DNA from 3 places in the Bacillus inaquosorum genome. Region 2 is predicted to be linked to each of the others. Evidence: predicted binding sites of a transcription regulator. Region 2 holds the regulator's gene; each other region holds the start of a gene.
The links. Region 2 encodes Rex, which represses fermentation and respiration genes when NADH is low (regulators of the CRP and FNR family bind a similar motif). Its sites were predicted from a motif close to TTGTGAAATATTTCACAA; they were not measured.

Region 1 (7,847 bases), 330 kb from region 2:
TTATTCCAATTCTGGCGCCGCTTGCTGATTTGATGGGAATTACGAGACAGGTTGCAGTGGAGGCGGTTATGCTTGGAGAAGGAGTCGTCAACTGTGTGAACCCGACATCCGGCGTTCTCATGGCGGTGCTTGCCGCCAGCGGCATTCCGTACGTCAAGTGGCTGCGGTTTATGGTGCCGCTTGCTTTGATTTGGTTTTTGATCGGGCTTGTCTTTATTGTGATCGGCGTCATGATCAATTGGGGGCCGTTTTAACGATTGCTGCCCGCCGGCTTGTACGGCGGGCTTTTGAGTTAATCATTGCAGAAGCGCAGGCTGTTATTGTAACATGTAAGCCATAAGCCATTCGTAAAAGTGCGGGAGGAAGGTCATGAATAATCTGCGTAATAGACTTTCAGGCGTGAATGGGAAAAATAAGAGAGTAAAAGAAAATGAACAAAAAATCTGGTCGGAGATTGGGATAATAGCGGGTGCTTTTGCGCTTCTTGATGTGATCATCCGCGGCATTATGTTTGAATTTCCGTTTAAAGAATGGGCTGCAAGCCTTGTGTTTTTGTTCATCATCATCTTATATTACTGCATCAGGGCAGCAGCATCTGGGATGCTCATGCCGAGAATAGACACCGAAGAAGAACTGCAAAAACGGGTGAAGCAGCAGCGAATAGAGTCAATTGCGGTCGCCTTTGCGGTAGTGGTGCTTACGATGTACGACAGGGGGCTTCCCCATACATTCTTCGCTTGGCTGAAAATGGTCCTTCTTTTTATCGTCTGCGGCGGCGCTTTGTTTCTGCTTCGATACGTGATTGTGAAGCTGGCTTACAGAAGAGCGATAAAAGAAGAAGTAGAAAAGAAATCATCTTAGTGAGATGGTTTCTTTTTTTGTTTGTAAAGTGAGGGAAACGGCTCACAGTTCGGGGCAGCGTTTTTATTAGGATAGGAATATAGATTTGAATTCTCTCTATCAAGTTGTTTTGATAGGGTGAATGTGATAATTTGAAATGTAAGCGTTAACAAAATTCTCCAGTCTTCACATTCGTTTGAAAGGAGGAAGCGGAAGGATGAAGTAAGAGGGATTTTTGACTCCGCAGTAAGTCTTCAAAAACTAAATAAGGAGTGTCAAGAATGTTTGAAAAACGATTCAAAACCTCTTTACTGCCGTTATTCGCTGGATTTTTATTGCTGTTTCATTTGGTTCTGGCAGGACCGGCGGCTGCGAGTGCTGAAACGGCGAACAAATCGAATGAGCTTACAGCACCGTCGATCAAAAGCGGAACCATTCTTCATGCATGGAATTGGTCGTTCAATACGTTAAAACATAATATGAAGGATATTCATGATGCAGGATATACAGCCATTCAGACGTCTCCGATTAACCAAGTAAAGGAAGGGAATCAAGGAGATAAAAGCATGTCAAACTGGTACTGGCTGTATCAGCCGACATCGTACCAAATTGGCAACCGTTACTTAGGTACTGAACAAGAATTTAAAGAAATGTGTGCAGCAGCTGAAGAATATGGCGTAAAGGTCATTGTTGACGCGGTCATCAATCATACCACCAGTGACTATGCTGCGATTTCCAATGAGATTAAGAGTATTCCAAACTGGACCCATGGAAACACACAAATTAAAAACTGGTCAGATCGATGGGATGTCACGCAGAATTCATTGCTCGGGCTGTATGATTGGAATACACAGAATACACAAGTACAGTCCTATCTGAAACGTTTCTTAGAAAGAGCATTGAATGATGGGGCAGACGGATTTCGATTTGATGCCGCCAAACATATAGAGCTTCCTGATGATGGGAATTACGGCAGTCAATTTTGGCCGAATATCACAAATACATCTGCGGAGTTCCAATACGGAGAAATCCTGCAAGATAGTGCCTCCAGAGATGCCGCATATGCGAATTATATGAATGTGACAGCATCTAACTATGGACATTCCATAAGGTCCGCTTTAAAGAATCGTAATCTTAGCGTGTCGAATATCTCCCATTATGCATCTGATGTGGCTGCGGACAAGTTAGTCACATGGGTGGAATCGCATGATACGTATGCCAATGATGATCAAGAGTCTACATGGATGAGTGATGACGATATTCGTTTAGGCTGGGCAGTGATTGCTTCTCGCTCAGGCAGTACGCCTCTCTTCTTTTCCAGACCTGAGGGCGGCGGAAATGGTGTGAGATTCCCAGGGAAAAGCCAAATAGGCGACCGCGGAAGTGCTTTATTTGAAGATCAGGCTATCGCTGCGGTCAATACATTTCACAATGTAATGGCTGGACAGCCTGAGGAACTCTCGAATCCGAATGGAAATAACCAGATATTCATGAATCAGCGCGGCTCACATGGCGTTGTGTTGGCAAATGCAGGTTCATCTTCTGTCACCATCAATGCTTTAACGAAATTACCTGATGGCAGCTATGCTAATAAAGCTGGGGATGGTTCATTTCAAGTAACGGACGGTAAACTGACAGGCACGATCAATGCCAGATCAGTGGTTGTTCTTTATCCTGACGATATTGAAAATGCACCTCATGTCTTCCTTGAGAATGTCAAAACAGGGGTAACCCATTCTTTCAATGATCAATTGACGATCACCCTGCGTGCAGATGCGAATACAGCAAAAGCCGTGTATCAAATCAATAATGGGCAAGAGACAGCGTTTAAGGATGGAGACCAATTAACGATCGGAAAAGGAGATCCATTTGGCACAACATACGACATCACGTTAACAGGAACGAACAGTGATGGTGTAACGAGGGCCCAAGAGTACAGCTTTGTAAAAAGAGACCCGTCTGCGGCCAAAACAATTGGCTATCAAAATCCGAATCATTGGGGCCAAGTAAATGCTTATATCTATAAACATGATGGAGGCCGGGCAATAGAATTGACCGGATCTTGGCCGGGAAAAGCAATGACTAAGAATGCAGATGGAATTTACACGCTGACGCTGCCGGCGGATACGGATACAACCAACGCCAAAGTGATTTTTAATAATGGCAGCGCCCAAGTGCCTGGACAGAACCAGCCTGGCTTTGATTACGTGCAAAATGGTTTATATAACGACTCTGGCTTAAGCGGTTCTCTGCCTCATTGAGGGCAAGCGATCAGAGGGAAAATTCCCAAGAAACCATCCTAGATGGTTTCTATTTTTGTTCATAAATCAGACAAAACTTTTCTCTTGCAATAGTTTGTGAAATATTGCACAATATAAATGTGAAATACTTCACAAACAGACATCAAAGAAAAACATACCCTGGAAGGATGATTAATGATGAATAAACATGTAAATAAAGTAGCTTTAATCGGAGCGGGTTTTGTTGGTAGCAGTTATGCATTTGCGTTAATTAACCAAGCGATCGCAGATGAGCTTGTGGTCATTGATTTAAATAAAGAAAAAGCAATGGGCGATGTAATGGATTTAAACCACGGAAAGGCGTTTGCGCCGCAACCGGTCAAAACATCTTACGGAACATATGAAGACTGCAAGGATGCTGATATTGTCTGCATCTGCGCCGGAGCAAACCAAAAACCTGGTGAGACGCGCCTTGAATTAGTAGAAAAGAACTTAAAGATTTTCAAAGGCATCGTCAGTGAAGTCATGGCGAGCGGATTTGACGGCATCTTCTTAATCGCGACAAATCCGGTTGATATTCTGACTTACGCTACATGGAAATTCAGCGGCCTGCCAAAAGAGCGGGTGATCGGAAGCGGTACAACACTAGATTCTGCGAGATTCCGTTACATGCTGAGCGAATACTTTGGCGCAGCCCCTCAAAACGTGCACGCACATATTATCGGAGAGCACGGCGACACAGAGCTTCCTGTCTGGAGCCACGCAAATGTCGGCGGAGTGCCGGTCAGTGAACTCGTTGAGAAAAACGATGCGTACAAACAAGAGGAGCTTGACCAGATCGTAGATGACGTGAAAAACGCCGCTTACCATATCATTGAGAAAAAAGGTGCAACTTATTACGGCGTTGCGATGAGCCTCGCCCGCATTACAAAAGCCATTCTTCATAATGAAAACAGCATTTTAACTGTCAGCACATATTTGGACGGACAATACGGCGCAGATGACGTGTACATCGGCGTTCCGGCTGTCGTAAACCGCGGAGGAGTTGCAGGCATCACTGAGCTGAACTTAAATGAGAAAGAAAAAGAACAGTTCCTTCACAGCGCCGGCGTCCTTAAAAACATCTTAAAACCGCATTTTGCAGAACAAAAGATCAACTAATCGCAACTATAGAGTAAAGGGCTGATTGTCAATGTGGGAGCAGTTGTATGATCCGTTTGGAAACGAGTATGTGAGCGCACTTGTGGCGCTCACTCCGATTCTCTTTTTTCTCTTGGCTTTAACTGTTTTTAAAATGAAAGGCATTCTTGCGGCATTTCTTACCCTAGCCGTCAGTTTCTTCGTCTCCGTTTTGGCATTTCATATGCCGGTTGAAAAGGCAATTTCTTCTGTTTTACTAGGAATCGGGAGCGGTTTATGGCCGATTGGTTACATCGTTCTGATGGCGGTGTGGCTGTATAAAATTGCAGTGAAAACCGGGAAATTTACCATTATTCGTTCCAGCATAGCCGGCATTTCGCCTGACCAAAGAATACAGCTATTATTAATTGGTTTTTGTTTTAACGCGTTTTTGGAAGGCGCGGCCGGTTTTGGTGTTCCGATTGCGATTAGTGCGGCGTTGCTCGTCGAACTTGGTTTTAAACCGTTAAAAGCGGCGGCGCTCTGTTTGATTGCGAACGCAGCCTCTGGAGCCTTTGGTGCGATTGGAATTCCTGTAATCACAGGGGCACAGATTGGTGATTTGTCTGCTCTTGAGCTGTCACGGACATTGATGTGGACACTGCCGATGATCTCATTTTTGATTCCGTTTCTGCTTGTATTCCTATTAGACCGAATGAAGGGAATCAAACAGACATGGCCTGCCCTGTTGGTTGTGAGCGGTGTGTATACAGCGGTTCAGACACTGACAATGGCGGTGCTTGGACCGGAATTAGCAAACATTTTGGCGGCCTTATTCAGCATGGGCGGGCTTGCGCTCTTCCTCCGCAAATGGCAGCCGAAAGAGATTTACCGGGAGGAAGGAGCCGGCGAGACTGGTGAGAAAAAGGCATACAGTGCCGCTGACATTGCGAAAGCATGGTCTCCTTTCTACATTTTAACTGCAGCGATCACAATCTGGAGCCTTCCTGCTTTCAAAGCGCTATTCCAAGAAGGCGGGCTGTTATATCAGACAACACTATTATTGAAAATGCCTTTTCTGCATCAGCAAATTATGAAAATGCCGCCGATTGCGCCATCTGCCATGCCGTTAGATGCAGTCTTTAAAGTCGATCTGCTGTCAGCGACTGGTACAGCGATTTTAGCGGCAGTCATCGTGACAGGGCTGTTCAGCAAAAATTTCTCTTATCGGGATGCCTTTGCTTCCTTGAAGGAGACAGGAAAAGAGCTGTGGGTGCCGATTATCACGATCTGCTTCGTAATGGGGTTTGCCAATCTGGCCAACTTCGCAGGGCTCAGCTCTTCAATTGGGTTGGCACTGGCGAAAACAGGAGATTTGTTCCCGTTTGTCAGTCCTGTTCTCGGCTGGATCGGCGTGTTCATTACCGGTTCTGTTGTCAGCAATAACGCTTTGTTCGGACATTTGCAGGTTGTCACCGGAGCGCAGATCGGTGCGGGTTCTGATTTGCTGTTAGCTGCAAATACGGCGGGCGGGGTGATGGCGAAACTCGTTTCTCCTCAGTCTATCGCCATCGCCGCCGCAGCGGTCGGACAGACTGGCAAGGAATCTAAACTGTTTAAGCGTACAGTGGCGTACAGTCTGATTCTGTTATTGATCATTTGTATATGGACGTTTATTCTTGCAAGATTAGGGTTGTAATCGAAAAAAGCAGTACATGTCAGCCATGTACTGCTTTTTTGTTAATTTGCTTTCTTCGCCATTTCCGCTGTTGTTTTCACTCTGGCTTTTCCCATAAACAAAACGGTAACCGCCGCGAGGACGATTGGAACCAAAGCGAGCAAAAAGACATACGTGATACTTGAAGACATTGCGTCAATAATGCGATTCAGGATCGCCTCAGGAATTTGGGAGCGTGTTCCTGCTTGGAAAATCTCCTGCGGGTCGCCGATATTTTGCGCCGCGCCTGAACCTGCTGAGCCTTTCACGCCGCTGAAGGCGTCGCTCAGCTTGTTTGTGAATACATTTGTTTGCACCGTTCCGAAAATGGTGACGCCCAAGGTCATGCCGAATGACCGCAAAAATGAATTTGTAGAGTTGGCCGTTCCCCGAAAACGAGGTTCAAGATCATTCATAGAAGCCGCCGGCAGCAGGGAGAAGTTAAAGCCTACACCAAAACCTGAAATCATCATAAAGACTGTCAGCCATACCCGTGCTGTGTCAGGCGTCATATTGGAAAGAAGCAGCATGCCGATAAAGAAAGCGATAACAGATATCAGCATCAAATTGCGGAAGCTGACCTTCGTTTGGAAGATCCCGCCTATCATGCTCCCGATGACTGATCCAATCATCATCGGCGTCAGAATAAAGCCCGCGCTTGTCGCTGAACTGCCGTATACCGCCTGAACGAAAATCGGAATAAATACCGCTAAAATAATGAATGTTCCGCCATACAGGAAAGCGAGAATCTGCGCTGTGGCAAACAAACGGTTTTTAAACATCCAGAAAGAAATAATCGGCTCTTCCGCTTTTCTCTCCACTATAAAAAAGGCAATGAAGAAAACAGCGAATACAATAAACAGGCCAATGATCTGAATGGAATTCCAATCGTATGTTTTGCCGCCAAGCTCAAGGGCGAACATCAGGCATACAATGGATACGACTAAGGTAACCGCGCCGCCCCAGTCAATTTTCTGCTTTCTGTGCTCCAGAGATTCTTTGTAGTAGCGAATAATGAAAAACAATGACAATGCGCCGATCGGCACATTGATGTAAAACACCCAGTGCCAGCTGATCGAATCTGTAATGATCGCGCCTAACAGCGGCCCAAGAACACTGGATAATCCGAATACAGCACCGAACATGCCGGACATTTTTCCGCGTTTTTCCGGCGGAAACAAATCAAAGATAATGGTAAAGGCAATCGGCAGGAGCGCGCCGCCTCCAATCCCTTGAATGGCCCGGTAGATGATCAGCTGATTCATCGTCTGTGCAATGCCGCATAAAGCCGACCCGATTAAGAAAAAAATAAGTCCAAACAGGAAAAAACGTTTTCGGCCGTACATATCGGAAAGCTTGCCGTAAATCGGCATTCCAGCCATGACCGCCACCATATAGGATGCCGTCACCCAAGCAAATTTATCAAAGCTCCCAAGATCGGCTACGATGCTGCCCATTGCGGTGGCAACAATCGTATTGTCCATTGCAGACATCAAGATGCCCAGCAGGAGACCGAGGACCACAAATTTGGTGGAAGCCTGTTTTGCTGATGTTGTGTCCATTTGTTCTACCTCCTCTTACTTTTCTATGTAAGTTCTGATATCATGATAATAGTTTGATCATTGAATATCTCGATTATCAAGATAAATTCGATTCTATAGGGAGGACTGTCAGTTGTCAACAAGAAATTCCAGAAGTGAGTTGGAAAAGACTGCCGTTCAGCTTTTTCGGAAATTGGGCACAAGAACGGTTCTGTTTCATCAGGCAGCCGCTCAGGCTCTCGGTCTGTTTCCCACCGATTTGAAATCAGCTGACATCTTAAATGAAGCGGGACCGATGACGGCCGGAGAGCTGGGGAAAAAGACAGGCCTCAGCACAGGTTCTGTCACAGCGCTTGTAGATCGGTTAGAAAAAGCGGGGTATGTGGCTCG
Region 2 (7,847 bases):
CAGCTGCGCGAGTTGAGTTCAAGGCGTCTTCGATGCGAAGTTTACGCTCTTTCAGCTCAGTTTCAGTCGCAGCGCCGACTTTGATGACAGCTACGCCGCCAGCAAGTTTCGCAAGACGCTCTTGTAATTTTTCTCTGTCGAATTCAGAAGTTGTTTCTTCCACTTGAGCACGGATTTGAGTCACGCGGGCAGAAATTTTGTCTGTTTCGCCAGCGCCTTCAACGATTGTTGTGTTTTCTTTTGTAACGACAACTTTAGAAGCACGTCCCAATTGAGCGATTTGAGTAGACTTCAGGTCAAGGCCAAGATCTTCTGTGATGACTTCTCCGCCAGTAAGGACAGCGATGTCTTCAAGCATTGCTTTACGGCGGTCACCGAAGCCAGGAGCTTTAACAGCAACTGCATTGAATGTGCCGCGAAGTTTGTTCACAACAAGTGTTGCAAGTGCTTCGCCTTCAACATCCTCAGCGATCAGAAGCAATGGTTTGCCTTGCTGAACAACCTGCTCAAGCACAGGAAGGATTTCTTGAATGTTTGTGATTTTTTTGTCTGTGATTAAGATGTAAGGATTGTCAAGAACCGCTTCCATCTTATCAGAGTCAGTTACCATGTAAGGAGACGCATATCCGCGGTCAAATTGCATACCTTCAACAACTTCAAGCTCAGTTGTGAAGCCTTTAGACTCTTCGATTGTGATAACGCCGTCGTTTCCTACGCGCTCCATTGCTTCAGCGATAAGGCTTCCGACTTCCTCATCAGCAGCAGAGATCGCAGCAACCTGAGCGATAGACTCTTTGCCTTCGATCGGCTTAGAAATTTCTTTTAAGTTTTCGATCGCAACCGCTACAGCTTTTTCCATACCTTTACGCACGCCTACAGGGTTAGCGCCTGCTGTTACGTTTTTAAGGCCTTCACGGATCATAGCTTGCGCAAGAACTGTCGCAGTTGTTGTACCGTCACCGGCAACGTCGTTTGTTTTGCTGGCTACTTCAGCAACAAGCTTAGCACCCATGTTTTCAAACGCGTCTTCAAGTTCGATTTCTTTAGCGATTGTTACACCGTCATTTGTGATTAACGGAGAACCGAATTTTTTCTCTAGAACCACGTTGCGTCCTTTTGGTCCTAAAGTTACTTTTACAGCATCAGCAAGTGCATCGACACCGCGAAGCATTGCGCGGCGAGCTTCTTCACTAAACTTAATTTCTTTTGCCATGTTTACAAGACCTCCTCAAATGTTTTAAGTATTGTTTATTTAAGAATTAGCCGATAACAGCTAAAATGTCGCTTTCACGTAAGATTAAGTATTCAGTACCTTCGTATTTCACTTCAGTACCTGCGTATTTTGAGAAGATAATGCGGTCGCCCTCTTTTACTTCTAAAGCAACGCGCTCTCCGCTTTCTAACACGCGACCTGAACCAGCTGCCACGATTTTGCCTTCTTGCGGTTTTTCTTTTGCAGAATCCGGCAACACAATTCCGCTGGCAGTTTTTTCTTCAGATTCTACGAGTTCAATGACAACGCGATCACCTAATGGCTTTAACAATGTAATAACCTCCTCAATAGTATGAATATGTAATTTTAGCACTCGACACTAAAGAGTGCTAACACAATTCTTATAATAAAGAATCTCCCTTCCAATTTCAAGTGATAAGATAAAAATTTTTTCACGCTTACATGATTCTTTTCAGCTCCCTTTTCCCTTAGCTTTTTCACCGCCGTTCCGATTATGTTACAATAGCTGTAGATGAACGAAACCCATTTAACAAAGGAGTACATACCATTTGAGAAAACAGTATTGGTTTATTATTTTGACATATATCATCATGCAGTTTTCCGCATTAATCGGGATTCCCTTGTTATTTAAATTCGGTTATGCCGGAGGACAGCCTACAAATGAGAATATGCTACACGCACAAGGATTATGGTCCGTTATCAGCTTTATCGCCTGTCTCGTTGTCGTCCTGCTCATTCTGAGAACTGTTCCGAAAACAACGCTGCGAAACGGCCGGAAAGACTCAGTCGGACTTTCTATCCTTTGGGCGATAGCCGGTTTTTTCATTGCCCTCTTCTCGCAAGGATTAGCAGGCTCTATTGAATATTATGTATTTGGCATCGGAAGAGAATCAGAAAATACACAAGCTATTCTGGATGTCATTCAGGCAGTCCCGCTCATGATTATGGTTTCTTCTGTCGTCGGGCCTATATTAGAAGAAATCATCTTCAGAAAAATCATTTTCGGCACACTGTACGAAAAAACGAATTTCTTCTTTGCCGGACTGATCAGCTCGGTTATTTTCGGTATTGTTCACGCTGATTTAAAGCATCTTCTTCTTTATACAGCAATGGGCTTTACCTTTGCCTTCTTGTATGCGAGAACAAAACGGATATGGGTGCCGATATTCGCCCATGTCATGATGAATACCTTTGTCGTCATCATGCAGCTTGAGCCTGTTCAGAAGTACCTTGAACAGCAGAGCACACAAATGCAATTGATTATTGGAGGATTATTTTTATGAGAAACCCGGTAGTTTGGGGAATGATCTATTTTGCCGTAGGGTGCATCTTTACTTATCTTGCCGCAAGCTCACCAGGCAGCATGTGGTCATTTTACTCCATCCTGCTGATGGTGTTCGCCGCTTACAACATCAGCATTTCTTTTAAGATGTTCGCCTTTTCTTTTAAAATCAAAAAGAACCAGAAGTAAAGAAAATCCATTTCTCAATGAGAAATGGATTTTTTATTATTGCCCGGAAGACACGTCCTGATCGGCAGCACTGCTTTTCTGCGCTTTCCGATAAGCGGCCTTCGATATAAGAATACTGATTTCATATAAAATCAAAAGCGGGACAGTGACCATCATATGAGACAAAAGCTCAGGCGGAGTAATCAGGGCAGCGATCACCAGCAGCGTAAAATACGCATACTTTCTGATTTTCGCTAAGAACATCGGTGTCACAATTCCAAGCCTGGTCAAAAACATGAGGATGACCGGCATTTGGAACAACAGTCCAAACGGAATCGTCAGCTGCAGGAGAAAATGAAAATACTCATTAATTCCAATCACCTGATTGACATTCAAGTCCTGAGAAATCCGCTTCATAAAATCAACAACAAAAGGAAATAAAATATAATATGAAAAAGATAAGCCCGCTAAAAACAGCAAAATAGAGATCGGAATGTAGCTGAGCGTTACTTTGCGCTCTTTCTCATAGAGGCCTGGGCTCACAAAAGCCCAAAGCTGATAAAGAATAACCGGCGAGGTCAGGACAATGCCGATGATAAACGCAAACTGCATAAACACATAAAGCGGGTCTGTCAGATTAAACGCGTTAAGCGTAAGCTGCTTCGCTTCATCTGTTTCTTGCAGATATACAATAATCGGCTTCGCTAAAAAAAATCCCGCGATAAAGAAAACGACAAACGCCAGCGCTACAATCAGCAACCGTTTTCGAAGCTCAGCAATATGCTCCAGCAGCGACATTTGATTCACTTTCATTCGTGTCATCCTAACTTACTGATCTTCTTTCTTTTTTTCCTCGTCATCACTCGTTAATCCTTTAGTAGCGTTTTTGAATTCACGAAGTGTGTCTCCCGCAGCTTTCCCCAACTCAGGCAGCTTTTTGGGACCGAAGATAATCAGAGCAACGATTGCGATAACAGCAAGGCTTCCAGGACCGATCGGCATATTTGGGCTCCTCCTTTCCCTCTATTCGATTTCCTCTAAAACTGAATAATGCTTCAAGAAATAAACCAGTGACTGAAGCTCTACAGCTAAATCTATATGATGAATTCGAATGTGTTCCGGCACATTCAAACGGGCCGGCGTAAAATTAAGAATTCCCTTGATTCCTAACGCGACCAATCTGTCTGTAATGGATTGAGCGGCAACTGCTGGCACTGTAAGAATGGCAACTGATTCATTTTTTACGTGTTGTTCAAGGTCATCAAGGTTATAGACAGGCACGCCGCCTACCTCAGTTCCTATTTTACTCTCATTTATATCAAAAGCCATAGAAATTTTTGTGTTATTATTTTTTGTGAAATTATAGTGAAGAAATGCTGTTCCCAAGTTTCCGACACCAATCAAGATAACGTCTGTCATCTCATCCTGATCAAGCGTTTTTCGGAAAAATGACAGCAAATAATCCACATTATATCCATATCCTTTTTTGCCAAGAGCTCCAAAATAGGAAAAATCCCTGCGAATCGTGGCAGAATCAACCTTTACGGCATCACTGAGTTCAGCGGATGATACACGCTGCTTTCCTGACGCATGCAGATTCTTTAAAAAGCGATAGTAAAGCGGCAGCCGTTTTGCCGTCGCCTGCGGAATTTTTGATTGATCCTTATTCATTTTTGGTCCTCCAAATTATACTCGGATAGTTCTCTTTTAAAGTCACCGTTTTTCCCGCCTGTCTTCTCCAGCAAGAAAGTAGGGCCGATGACCATTCCCTTATCAAGGGCCTTGCACATATCGTAAACGGTAAGAGCGCACACCGATGCAGAAGTGAGCGCTTCCATTTCCACACCTGTACTCCCTTTCGTTTTGACCTGTGCTTTTATATGAAGTATAACTTCTGCTTCTTTTATTTTCCAGTCAAACGATATATCTACCCCGCTCAGTGAAAGCGGATGGCACATCGGAATGATATTCGACGTTTGCTTTGCGGCCATAATGCCTGCCACCTGAGCAACAGCCAGTACATCTCCTTTGCCGATATCATGACTTTGTATTTTCTCGTACACTTCATTCTTCATGTGTACGCTTGAAACAGCTGCCGCAGTACGGACAGTCGAAGATTTTTCGCTGATGTCCACCATCTGGGCTCTGCCCTGTTCATTAAAATGAGAAAATCCATTCATATTAAAACTCTCCTTAAACAGATCATACACTATTTTCTTCTCTATGTCTTATTCGGCCAATGTATTGTTTGCTGACTTCTGGTTCATAAGCTACACTTAACTTATTATAGCAGAGGTGAAATAATATGATGATCTTACAAGTTAATCAGCTGTCCAAATCGTTTGGCGCTGATACTATTTTAAACAATATAAAGCTGGAAGTCAGAAATCGTGATCGCATTGCCATTGTAGGAAGAAATGGCGCGGGAAAATCTACGCTGCTTAAAATTATCGCAGGCCAGCTTTCGTATGAAAAGGGCGAAATCATTAAACCAAAAGATATTACAATGGGATATCTTGCCCAGCATACGGGCTTGGATTCTAAGCTTACCATAAAAGAAGAGCTGCTGACTGTTTTTGACCACTTAAAAGCAATGGAAAAGGAAATGCGGGTTATCGAAGAAAAAATGGCGGCAGCTGATCCCGGTGAATTGGAAAGCATCATGAAAACCTATGACCGGCTTCAGCAGGAATTCAGAGATAAAGGCGGCTATCAATATGAAGCAGATGTCAGATCTGTGCTGCATGGTCTCGGCTTCAGCCATTTTGACGATTCAACACAGGTGCAAAGCCTCAGCGGAGGTCAGAAAACAAGGCTGGCCCTTGGTAAGCTTCTGTTAACACAGCCTGATTTGCTCATTCTCGATGAGCCGACAAACCATCTCGATATTGATACGCTAACCTGGCTTGAACATTATTTGCAGGGATATTCAGGCGCCATTCTGATCGTTTCGCATGACCGCTACTTTTTGGACAAAGTGGTAAACCAAGTATACGAGGTATCAAGAGCTGAAAGCAAAAAGTATCACGGCAACTACAGCGCTTATCTCGACCAAAAAGCCGCGCAGTATGAAAAAGATATTAAAATGTATGAAAAGCAGCAGGCTGAAATCGCAAAGCTTCAGGACTTCGTAGACCGAAATCTGGCGAGAGCTTCTACCACAAAAAGAGCACAAAGCCGCCGAAAGCAGCTGGAGCGAATGGAAGTCATGTCAAAACCGCTCGGCGATGAAAAATCCGCAAACTTTCATTTTGATATTACAAAACAGAGCGGAAACGAAGTCCTGCGCGTTCAAGATCTCACAATCAGCTATGAAAACCAGCCGCCGCTTTTAACAGAAGTGTCGTTCATGCTCACAAGAGGAGAAAGCGCCGCGCTTGTCGGCCCTAACGGAATCGGTAAATCGACATTGCTGAAAACATTAATGGACACCCTAAAGCCAGATCATGGAATAATCTCATACGGCTCGAATGTCAGTGTCGGCTACTATGATCAGGAGCAGGCTGAACTGACTTCCTCTAAACGCGTCCTTGATGAGCTGTGGGATGAGTACCCTGGTCTTCCGGAGAAAGAAATCCGAACTTGTCTCGGCAATTTCTTATTCTCCGGAGATGATGTGCTGAAACCCGTCCATTCACTGAGCGGAGGCGAAAAAGCAAGATTGGCTCTTGCTAAGCTGATGCTGCAAAAAGCCAATTTTCTTATCCTTGATGAACCGACGAACCACCTGGACTTAGACAGCAAAGAAGTTCTCGAAAACGCGCTGATTGATTATCCAGGCACACTGTTATTTGTCTCACATGACAGATATTTTATTAACAGAATCGCCACAAGAGTATTGGAGCTTTCTCCAAACCATATAGAGGAGTATCTGGGAGATTACGATTATTATACCGAGAAAAAAACAGAGCAGCTTGAACTGGAGAAAATGAATCAGCAAGAGGAAACCGAAAAAACTCCTGCTGCGGTTAAGTCCGACTCAAAACGTTCATATGAAGAAGAAAAAGAATGGAAAAAGAAAGAGCGCCAACGGCTCCGTCGGATTGAAGAAATTGAAACCGCTGTTCAAAACATTGAAGAAAACATTAGTCACAATGATGAATTGCTTTGTGATCCTGAAGTCTATCAAGACCATGAAAAGGTACAAGCGATCCATGCAGACAACGAGAAGCTCAATCAGGAGCTGGAAACTCTTTTGTCTGAATGGGAAGAACTATCCACAGAAGAAGCTTAAAAAAAGTCAAGCACCTCTTTTTAGAGGTGCTTTTTATCCACAGAAAATAACCTTACAAACAAACGAAGTAAGCGCTTTATACACATTATCCACAAAATATTCTGAATTTATCCACTTTATTAACAGTGTCTTCAGCCCTTTATCCATCGATATCTTCATAATTACTAACAGATATGTGGATAAATTGAGAATTATCTGTTAATAACAGATAAAAAGTCTCACGCCATTATGTCGTGAGACTTTGATAAGAAGTCAATTCAAGGCCAGGCTGGCCATTCATATCATATGCACCGCGAATGCCCTTCTCAAAAGCAATTGTACCAGCCGCAGCAATCATTGCAGCATTATCCGTACATAACGCTAACGGAGGAATGACGAGCTTAATCCCTTCATGCTGGGCAAATTCCTTTTCTAATGCGGCTCTGAGGCCTCTGTTTGCAGCTACCCCTCCGGCTAAAAGGACCTGTTTGACACCATATTCCTTTGCCGCACGCGCCGTTTTTGTCACCAAGACATCTATCACGCTATTTTGGAAACTGGCAGACAAATCTTCCGGAGCAATCTCTTGTCCTTTTTGAGACGCATTATGAAGCGTATTGATCACCGCAGACTTCAACCCGCTGAAGCTGAAATTGTAAGAGCCTTCTTCGAGCCATGCGCGAGGAAGCGGAATATTGTCATTCCCTTTTTCAGCAAGCTTGTCAATTTGCGGTCCTCCCGGATACGGCAGTCCCATCGTTCGCGCCACTTTGTCGTAAGCTTCTCCTGCTGCATCATCGAGAGTTTCCCCAATAACTTCAAATGATCCGTGTTCCTTCATATAAACCAATTCCGTATGGCCCCCTGAAACGACCAATGCCAGTGCCGGGAACACAATCTCTTCTACAAGACGGTTCGCGTATATATGACCGGCTATATGATGGACGCCA
Region 3 (7,847 bases), 980 kb from region 2:
AAGGGAAAACAAGTCAGGGCACTCCCACATGTACCCAAAAGCGTCAAGCCCGCTGAGGCCCGCGCCAGTTATCGGGCCGAGAAATCTCCACTCTGTCAGGTTATCAGAAGCAAACAAAACAGCGTGTCCTTGCATATTCTCCGTTTGCGCACCGACCACCATATACCATGTTCCTTCATGCTCCCATACCTTCGGATCGCGAAAATGCGGCGTGTATCCTTCAGGGAGGCGGGCGACGACACCCTTTTTCTCAAAGGACAGCCCGTCGTCAGATACAGCAAGGCATTGATACGTTTCCCGATTCCCATCCTGATCCCTGACATTTCCTGTGTAAAACAGATAGAGCCGATCGTCTTTCGTGACAGCGCTGCCCGAGTAGCAGCCGTTTTTATCAAACCAATCACTCGGGGCCAGCGCAATCTCTTCCCGCTTCCAATTCACAATATCCTGTGTCGTATAATGCCCCCAAAATTTCGCCCCGTGCCCCGTCTGAAACGGCTGCCACTGAAAAAACACATGATAGCTGCCCTTCCAATAAATCACGCCATTCGGGTCATTCAGCAGCCCAACCGGCGGCATAATGTGAAAATGCTGGCGGTGCGGATCGCTGTTCGCGATAGGCTCTTTTTTCTCCACTTCTTCATAAGCCCGGCGACGAAGCTCCTGATCAAGTGCTGTCATTTTTTCCTCTCCTCATCCTCATTAATCTTCATGATAAACGCTGCAATGAACGCTGATACTCCCGCAATGGCCATCCCAATCAGATAGTTGATCAAGTTGCCCATGCCAAACGGCGCAGCAATGGCGATCATCGGAATACCCGTTAACCCGTAAGCGTTTGCAGCAACATGTGTAAAGACGACATATGCACCGCCCAATGCGCCTCCAATCATCGCGGCGATAAACGGTTTTCGGTAGCGCAGATTGACTCCGAAGATGACGGGCTCAGTAATGCCAAGAAAAGCGGAAAATGCAGCCGGAAGCGCGATTTCTTTTGTCTTTGCTTTTTTCGCCATAAAGAAGACGGCAAGCCCGGCGCCGCCCTGTGCGACATTCGCCATTGACCAGATCGGCAGCAAGTAGTTTTTGCCGATATCTGCAATAAGCCCTGCCTCAATCGCATGGAAGCTGTGATGAACGCCTGTCAGCACGATAAGTGAATACGTGCCACCGAAAATCAGACCCGCGACAAAACCTGCATGGTCATATACATAAGTTAAAGCAACCGTAATGCCGGAGCCAAGCGCTCTGCCCAGAGGACCAATCGCGATAAAAGCGACAAACCCGGTGACAATCACTGTGACAAAAGGTGTAACAAGCAAATCTACCGCATGAGGGACCACTTTTCTCGTCCATTTCTCTACCTTGCTCATCACATAAACCGCCAGCAGGACAGGGATAACAGTTCCCTGGTAGCCGAGAAGCGCGATATCGAATCCGAAAAGATTCATATAATCAGGTGTCGCTTCCGCCAATCCCCATGGATTCAAAAGCGTCGGATGAATCATGATTCCACCGATAACCGCTCCCAAGTACGGATTGCTGCCAAATTCTTTTGAAGCGCTTACCCCGATTAGAATCGGCAAGAAAATAAATGCTGCACTTGAAAACATATCAAGCAGCTGCAGCAGCGCAGAATCCTTGCTCATCCAATGAAACGCATTGACCATACCCAGTAATCCCATTAATAGGCCGCTGGCCACAATAGCCGGGATGATTGGAACAAAAATATTAGAAAGCGTTTTCGCAAATCTCGCAGCGGGATTCATTTTTTCTTTTGCCGCCTCCTGGTGATTTACGTGTTCTTCACGCTCAAAGTCTGCTTCCTTTGAAAAAGCATCGTACACCTTATTGACAAGGCCTGTTCCGAAAATGATCTGGTACTGGCCAGAGCTGCTGAAAGCGCCTTTGACGCCATCAAGCTCTTCTACTTGTGCTTGATCTATCTTTGATTCATCTTTAATCACTAAACGCAGTCTTGTTGCACAATGAGCCGCGCTGATCATGTTTTCTTTCCCCCCGAGAAGCTCAATGAGGCGTTTTGCAGTCTCTTTGTAATCCATCTTTTTCTCCCCCTTTTATTTAAACAAAAAAGACCTAAAATTCGCCAACGAAGAAAGGACAGCGATCCTTTTTCATTTACGCAAATTTTAGGTCTTGCCTGCTTTACCAGTCACAATCCCGCTTATTCAGATTGAGAATACGCTTTCATCATAATTGATGACAGCGTTTTCGTCAACTGTTTTTTTAGTTAAAAAGTTTCATAAAACATTTAGACAAAAATTCGTAAAAATTAATTGTGAAACATTTCACAATATCATGCTATACTATGCTCAAATCAAAGAAAGCAGGAAAAGACAATGGAAACTCAAGCATTGCAAAAGGTTGAACAGTACGCTTTGAGAAAACAAAATATATTTGTTTCAAGCAAAATCCGATATTTGCTCCGATCCATTTTGGCCAGCATGTTTATCGGTTTCGGTATTACAGCCGCAAGCAAAACAGGCAGCTATTTCTATATGGCTGACTCTCCATTTGCATTTCCGGCAGCCGCTGTCACTTTCGGGGCCGCTATTCTGCTGATTGCTTACGGCGGCGGGGATTTATTTACCGGCAACACCTTTTATTTCACCTATACCGCACTCCGAAAAAAAATCCGTTGGCGCGACACTCTGTACCTGTGGATGTCAAGCTATGCTGGCAATTTGATTGGCGCTATTTTATTTGCCATCCTGATCAGCGCGACAGGACTTTTTGAGGAGGCTTCTGTTCATTCCTTTTTGATTCATCTGGCAGAGCACAAAATGGAGCCGCCCGCTTCCGAACTGTTTTTCAGAGGAATGCTGTGCAATTGGCTTGTGTGCCTCGCCTTTTTCATTCCGATGTCTCTCAAAGGAGAAGGAGCCAAGCTGTTTGCCATGATGCTTTTCGTTTTCTGCTTCTTTATTTCCGGTTTTGAGCACAGCATTGCCAATATGTGCACATTCGCCATCTCACTTTTGATCGAGCACCCTGATACGGTGACACTGATGGGAGCAGTCAGAAACTTAATTCCTGTTACGCTCGGCAATCTGGCCGCAGGAATTGTAATGATGGGCTGGATGTACTATACGCTCAATCCCGATAAATAAAAAAAACTTCCAGAGATCACTCCCTGCAAGTCAAAGCGGTTATTCCGAGAGATCTTGAAGACGCTGGACATGCAGCGTGATATAGCCGGCCTCGGACTCCGGCAAATGTAATTGATATTCATTTTTCAAAAACTCCGCCAGCTCCAGCGCACATTGATAGGCAAATGAATACTTTTTTTGGATGAAATAAAGCATCTCCTCGTCCATACGATGGAGCGCTTCATTTGATTCCAACCGGCTGACCGCGTATCGCAAATGCGTGACAAGGCGTTGATAGGAAATGCTGTTTTCATCCACCTTTCGATTAAAATAGTTTTCTATTTTCTCTATCATTTCTTTGATCATGGTTGTATGCTTCAGCGCTGAATACATGCTCTCCGCATCCATCTTCGCCGTATGAATGTGAAGGGCAATATACCCCGCTTCATCTTCAGGCAGAGACACGCCCAATGTCTCTTTTACGTGTCCGATCGCCCACAGGCCGATCTCATATTCTTTTTTATAGAGCGCTTTTATCTCATGCAGCAATTTATTCTGCACAAGCAGCCCATTTTGAATCCTTTCGATCGCAAAGGACAAATGGTCAGAAAGCGCGATATGAATGTGGTCGCTCAGCGGCGACGCGAGCTCTCCTTCCGCATAACTGATGATATCCTCAGCTATTTCTATATGCTCCTCCGGCAGCGTTTGCAGGATTTGTTTAAATTTTTCATTCTCGTCGTGCACGACAAAGATTTTTTCCACTTTATTCATAGGGATGAGATCGTTTTTCTTTTTTTGAAAAGCGATTCCCGGCCCCATCACAATTTTTTCCTGATCGTCCTCTTTTATTAAAGCCGCATTGTTGTTTAATACTTTATAGATTTTCAAGAGGCTATCTCTCCCGCCAATTTGCTTTTGACTGGGATTTTACCTCCTTTTGACCGCCATGTAAAGATGCGGGCCAGCTCTCTCCTGCTTTGGCGATTCCTTGAAGGCTTGCAGACATCTTCTTTTATAAAGCGCAGCGGCTTTCGCTTTCTGCTTTTCTTCCTCATTCACAGCCATCCGCCATTCATAAAACGAAACAAGTCCTGCGGCCTGCACCGCCGCTTTTCTTTGGTATGTACGCTGAGCCGAATAGACCGCGGCAGCCGCAGTTTTTCTGTCCGGCGTCACCCAGTTCATCAAAAAGACCATCCACACCCGTAAAGATACAAGCAAACGTTTCATAGAAAAACATCCCTCCGCTTCTTTTTGGCAGGCAGCCTTTTTTAGCAGCCCGTTTTCTCAGCCGCAGCCCGCGTGAAAAGACGGCCGATTTCTTTTCTCGCAAACTAGCGGCTCTAGCAAAACTCATGACTCTATAATAGACCGTGGAAAAAGAATTCTTTGTCACAATATGAGTGAAAAAACCAACTAGTTTTTAGAAGTTTTGTTGAAAGCTGAAAGAAATGAAATGAAAATTGGAGAACCGCATTAAAAACTTTATACACAAGTTATCCCAAAGATAAGAACAACTTAATCACAAGAGATATCCACATGTCCACAAACTCTATCAATATTTTGTATAAGAACATATATTCCCAACTATATATATACACAGGTTTATTCACTTATACACAGGGTTCTGTGTATAACTCCTTCCTTATACACAAACGAAATCCAATAAATGGTCCAAATGACACAAGGATTTTTTTGAATTTTCAAGAAATATATACTAGATCTTTAACATTTTTTCTAAACACAAAGGGGGAAATACATTGAAAAATGGAATCATTCGCTTTCTGCTCCTAAGTTTTGTTTTATTTTTTACGTTATCCACAGGTATGACAGGAGTACAGGCGGCGCCGGTTTCTTCAAAAACGTCGGCTGACCTGGAAAAAGCCGAGGTATTCGGTGATATCGACATGACAACAAGCAAAAAAACAACCGTTATCGTGGAATTAAAAGAAAAATCCTTGGCAGAGGCGAAGGAAGCGGGAGAAAGCCAAACGAAAAGCAAGCTGAAAACCGCTCGAACAAAAGCCAAAAACAGTGCTGTCAAAGCGGTGAAAAACGGAAAAGTAAACCGGGAATATGAGCAGGTGTTTTCAGGCTTTTCTATGAAGCTCCCAGCTAATGAGATTCCAAAACTTCTTGCAGTAAAAGACGTAAAGGCAGTATACCCGAACGTGACCTATAAAACAGACAATATGAAGGATAAAGACGTCACGGTCTCCGAGGACGCCGTATCTCCGCAAATGGATGACAGCGCGCCGTATATCGGAGCAAACGACGCATGGGATTTAGGCTACACAGGAAAAGGCGTGAAGGTAGCGGTTATTGATACTGGTGTTGAATACAATCACCCTGATTTGAAGAAAAACTTCGGACAATATAAAGGATATGATTTTGTAGACAATGATTACGACCCGAAAGAAACACCAACCGGCGATCCGAGAGGTGAAGCCACTGACCACGGAACGCACGTGGCCGGAACTGTCGCCGCAAACGGAACGATTAAAGGCGTGGCGCCTGATGCCACACTTCTTGCTTACCGCGTGCTGGGCCCTGGCGGAAGCGGCACAACAGAAAATGTCATTGCCGGCGTGGAACGTGCTGTACAGGACGGAGCAGATGTGATGAACCTGTCTCTCGGAAATTCATTAAACAACCCGGACTGGGCGACGAGCACAGCGCTTGACTGGGCCATGTCAGAGGGCGTCGTTGCGGTTACGTCAAACGGCAACAGCGGACCGAACGGCTGGACAGTCGGATCGCCAGGCACATCAAGAGAAGCGATTTCTGTCGGCGCGACTCAGCTGCCGCTCAATGAATACGCCGTCACTTTCGGCTCTTACTCTTCGGCAAAAGTAATGGGGTATAACAAAGAGGACGATGTCAAAGCGCTCAATAACAAAGAAGTTGAGCTAGTTGAAGCCGGACTTGGCGAAGCAAAGGACTTTGAAGGAAAAGATCTGACAGGCAAAGTCGCCGTTGTCAAACGGGGCAGCATTGCGTTTGTGGATAAAGCCGACAATGCTAAAAAAGCCGGCGCCATCGGCATGGTTGTGTATAACAACCTCTCCGGAGAAATTGAAGCCAATGTACCAGGCATGTCTGTGCCGACGATTAAGCTTTCATTAGAAGACGGCGAAAAACTCGTCAGTGCCTTGAAAGCAGGCGAGACAAAAACAGCATTCAAGTTGACGGTCTCAAAAGCGCTTGGTGAGCAAGTAGCTGATTTCTCTTCCCGCGGCCCTGTAATGGATACGTGGATGATTAAGCCTGATATTTCCGCACCAGGCGTCAATATCATCAGCACCATTCCGACACACGATCCTCAAAACCCATATGGCTACGGATCAAAACAAGGAACAAGCATGGCATCTCCTCATATTGCCGGAGCGGTTGCCGTTATCAAACAAGCAAAACCAAAGTGGAGCGTTGAACAGATCAAAGCCGCCATCATGAACACCGCTGTCACCTTAAAGGATGGCGACGGAGAAGTGTATCCGCATAACGCCCAAGGCGCAGGCAGCGCGAGAATCATGAACGCGATCAAAGCCGACTCACTCGTCTCACCTGGAAGCTATTCATATGGAACATTCTTGAAGGAAAACGGAAACGAAACGAAAAAAGAAACCTTTACGATTGAAAACCAATCTTCCATTAGAAAGTCATACACACTTGAATACTCATTTAACGGCAGCGGCATCTCCACATCCGGCACAAGCCGAGTTGTGATTCCGGCACATAAAACCGGAAAAGCCACTGCAAAAGTAAAGGTTAATACAAACAAAGCAAAAGCTGGCACCTATGAAGGAACGGTCATCGTCAGAGAAGGCGGAAAAACCGTCGCCAAGGTACCTACATTGCTGATCGTCAAAGAGCCGGATTATCCGAGAGTAACATCTGTCTCCGTCAGCGAAGGGTCTGTACAAGGCACCTATCAAATTGAAACCTACCTTCCTGCGGGAGCAGAAGAGCTGGCGTTCCTCGTCTATGACAGCAACCTTGATTTTGCAGGCCAAGCCGGCATTTATAAAAATCAAGATAAAGGCTATCAGTACTTTGACTGGGACGGCACAATCAATGGTGGAACCAAGCTTCCGGCCGGAGAATATTACTTGCTCGCCTATGCCGCGAATAAAGGCAAATCAAGCCAGGTTCTGACTGAAGAGCCTTTTACCATTGAATAATAAAAAGCCCTGCCGATTTGGCAGGGCTTTTTAGATTAATTCGCAAATGCCTCCTGCAATAAACGATAAGAATGGAGCTTATCTTCAAAATGATGCGTAATGGTCACCGCCATGATTTCCTCTGTTCCATACGCCTTACTCAAAGCTAACAACTGCTCCTTCACCTGTTCTTTCGTGCCGACAATCATTCGATTTCGATTATCAGCAATTCGTCTCTGTTCATAGGGGGAGTACGTATTTTCTCGAACAGCTTCAAACGAAGGAACTCCTTCTAAAGGAATGCCCTGCTCCCCTGCCAAAAGCGTAAAATCAAGCACTGCCGCAAGCTCCTCCGCCTTCTCCTCCGTGTCAGCACAAAGAACAAAAACAGCGACTGCCGCTCGGGGCGTGTCTCCTAAGACAGACGGCTTAAATCGTCTCTTATACTGTCTGACAGTATCCTCTCCGCCCTCTCCATTGATAAAGTGGGCAAACATATAGCCAGCGCCTGACTCAGCGGCGAGCAGCGCGCTTTCTCCAGATGAGCCAAGCAGCCACACATCCGGCGCGGTGG

Region 1: M1M80_RS01760 (L-lactate dehydrogenase) is a predicted target of Rex. The motif match lies at 3,219-3,236, and genes of this name have one in related genera.
Region 3: M1M80_RS19845 (formate/nitrite transporter family protein) is a predicted target of Rex. The motif match lies at 2,298-2,315, and genes of this name have one in related genera.

Annotation. Positions count from the first base shown of each region.
Region 1 is NZ_CP096592.1:323,175-331,021, forward strand. It holds gene M1M80_RS01745 (YfcC family protein) at 1-254, shown strand, start outside; gene M1M80_RS01750 (DUF6773 family protein) at 370-861, shown strand; gene amyE (alpha-amylase) at 1,122-3,101, shown strand; gene M1M80_RS01760 (L-lactate dehydrogenase) at 3,276-4,241, shown strand; gene M1M80_RS01765 (L-lactate permease) at 4,273-5,898, shown strand; gene bmr3 (multidrug efflux MFS transporter Bmr3) at 5,940-7,478, opposite strand; gene M1M80_RS01775 (MarR family transcriptional regulator) at 7,591-7,847, shown strand, end outside.
Region 2 is NZ_CP096592.1:648,214-656,060, reverse strand. It holds gene groL (chaperonin GroEL) at 1-1,213, opposite strand, end outside; gene groES (co-chaperone GroES) at 1,260-1,544, opposite strand; gene M1M80_RS03405 (CPBP family intramembrane glutamic endopeptidase) at 1,783-2,517, shown strand; gene M1M80_RS03400 (YdiK family protein) at 2,514-2,705, shown strand; gene tatC (twin-arginine translocase subunit TatC) at 2,742-3,506, opposite strand; gene tatAY (sec-independent protein translocase protein TatAY) at 3,513-3,686, opposite strand; gene M1M80_RS03385 (redox-sensing transcriptional repressor Rex) at 3,708-4,355, opposite strand; gene moaC (cyclic pyranopterin monophosphate synthase MoaC) at 4,352-4,864, opposite strand; gene M1M80_RS03375 (ABC-F family ATP-binding cassette domain-containing protein) at 4,990-6,918, shown strand; gene tsaD (tRNA (adenosine(37)-N6)-threonylcarbamoyltransferase complex transferase subunit TsaD) at 7,145-7,847, opposite strand, start outside.
Region 3 is NZ_CP096592.1:3,910,288-3,918,134, forward strand. It holds gene sacA (sucrose-6-phosphate hydrolase) at 1-681, opposite strand, end outside; gene scrA (PTS system sucrose transporter subunit IIBC) at 678-2,063, opposite strand; gene M1M80_RS19845 (formate/nitrite transporter family protein) at 2,361-3,131, shown strand; gene sacT (sac operon transcriptional antiterminator SacT) at 3,171-4,001, opposite strand; gene M1M80_RS19855 (hypothetical protein) at 4,041-4,343, opposite strand; gene vpr (serine protease Vpr) at 4,874-7,294, shown strand; gene M1M80_RS19865 (LLM class flavin-dependent oxidoreductase) at 7,330-7,847, opposite strand, start outside.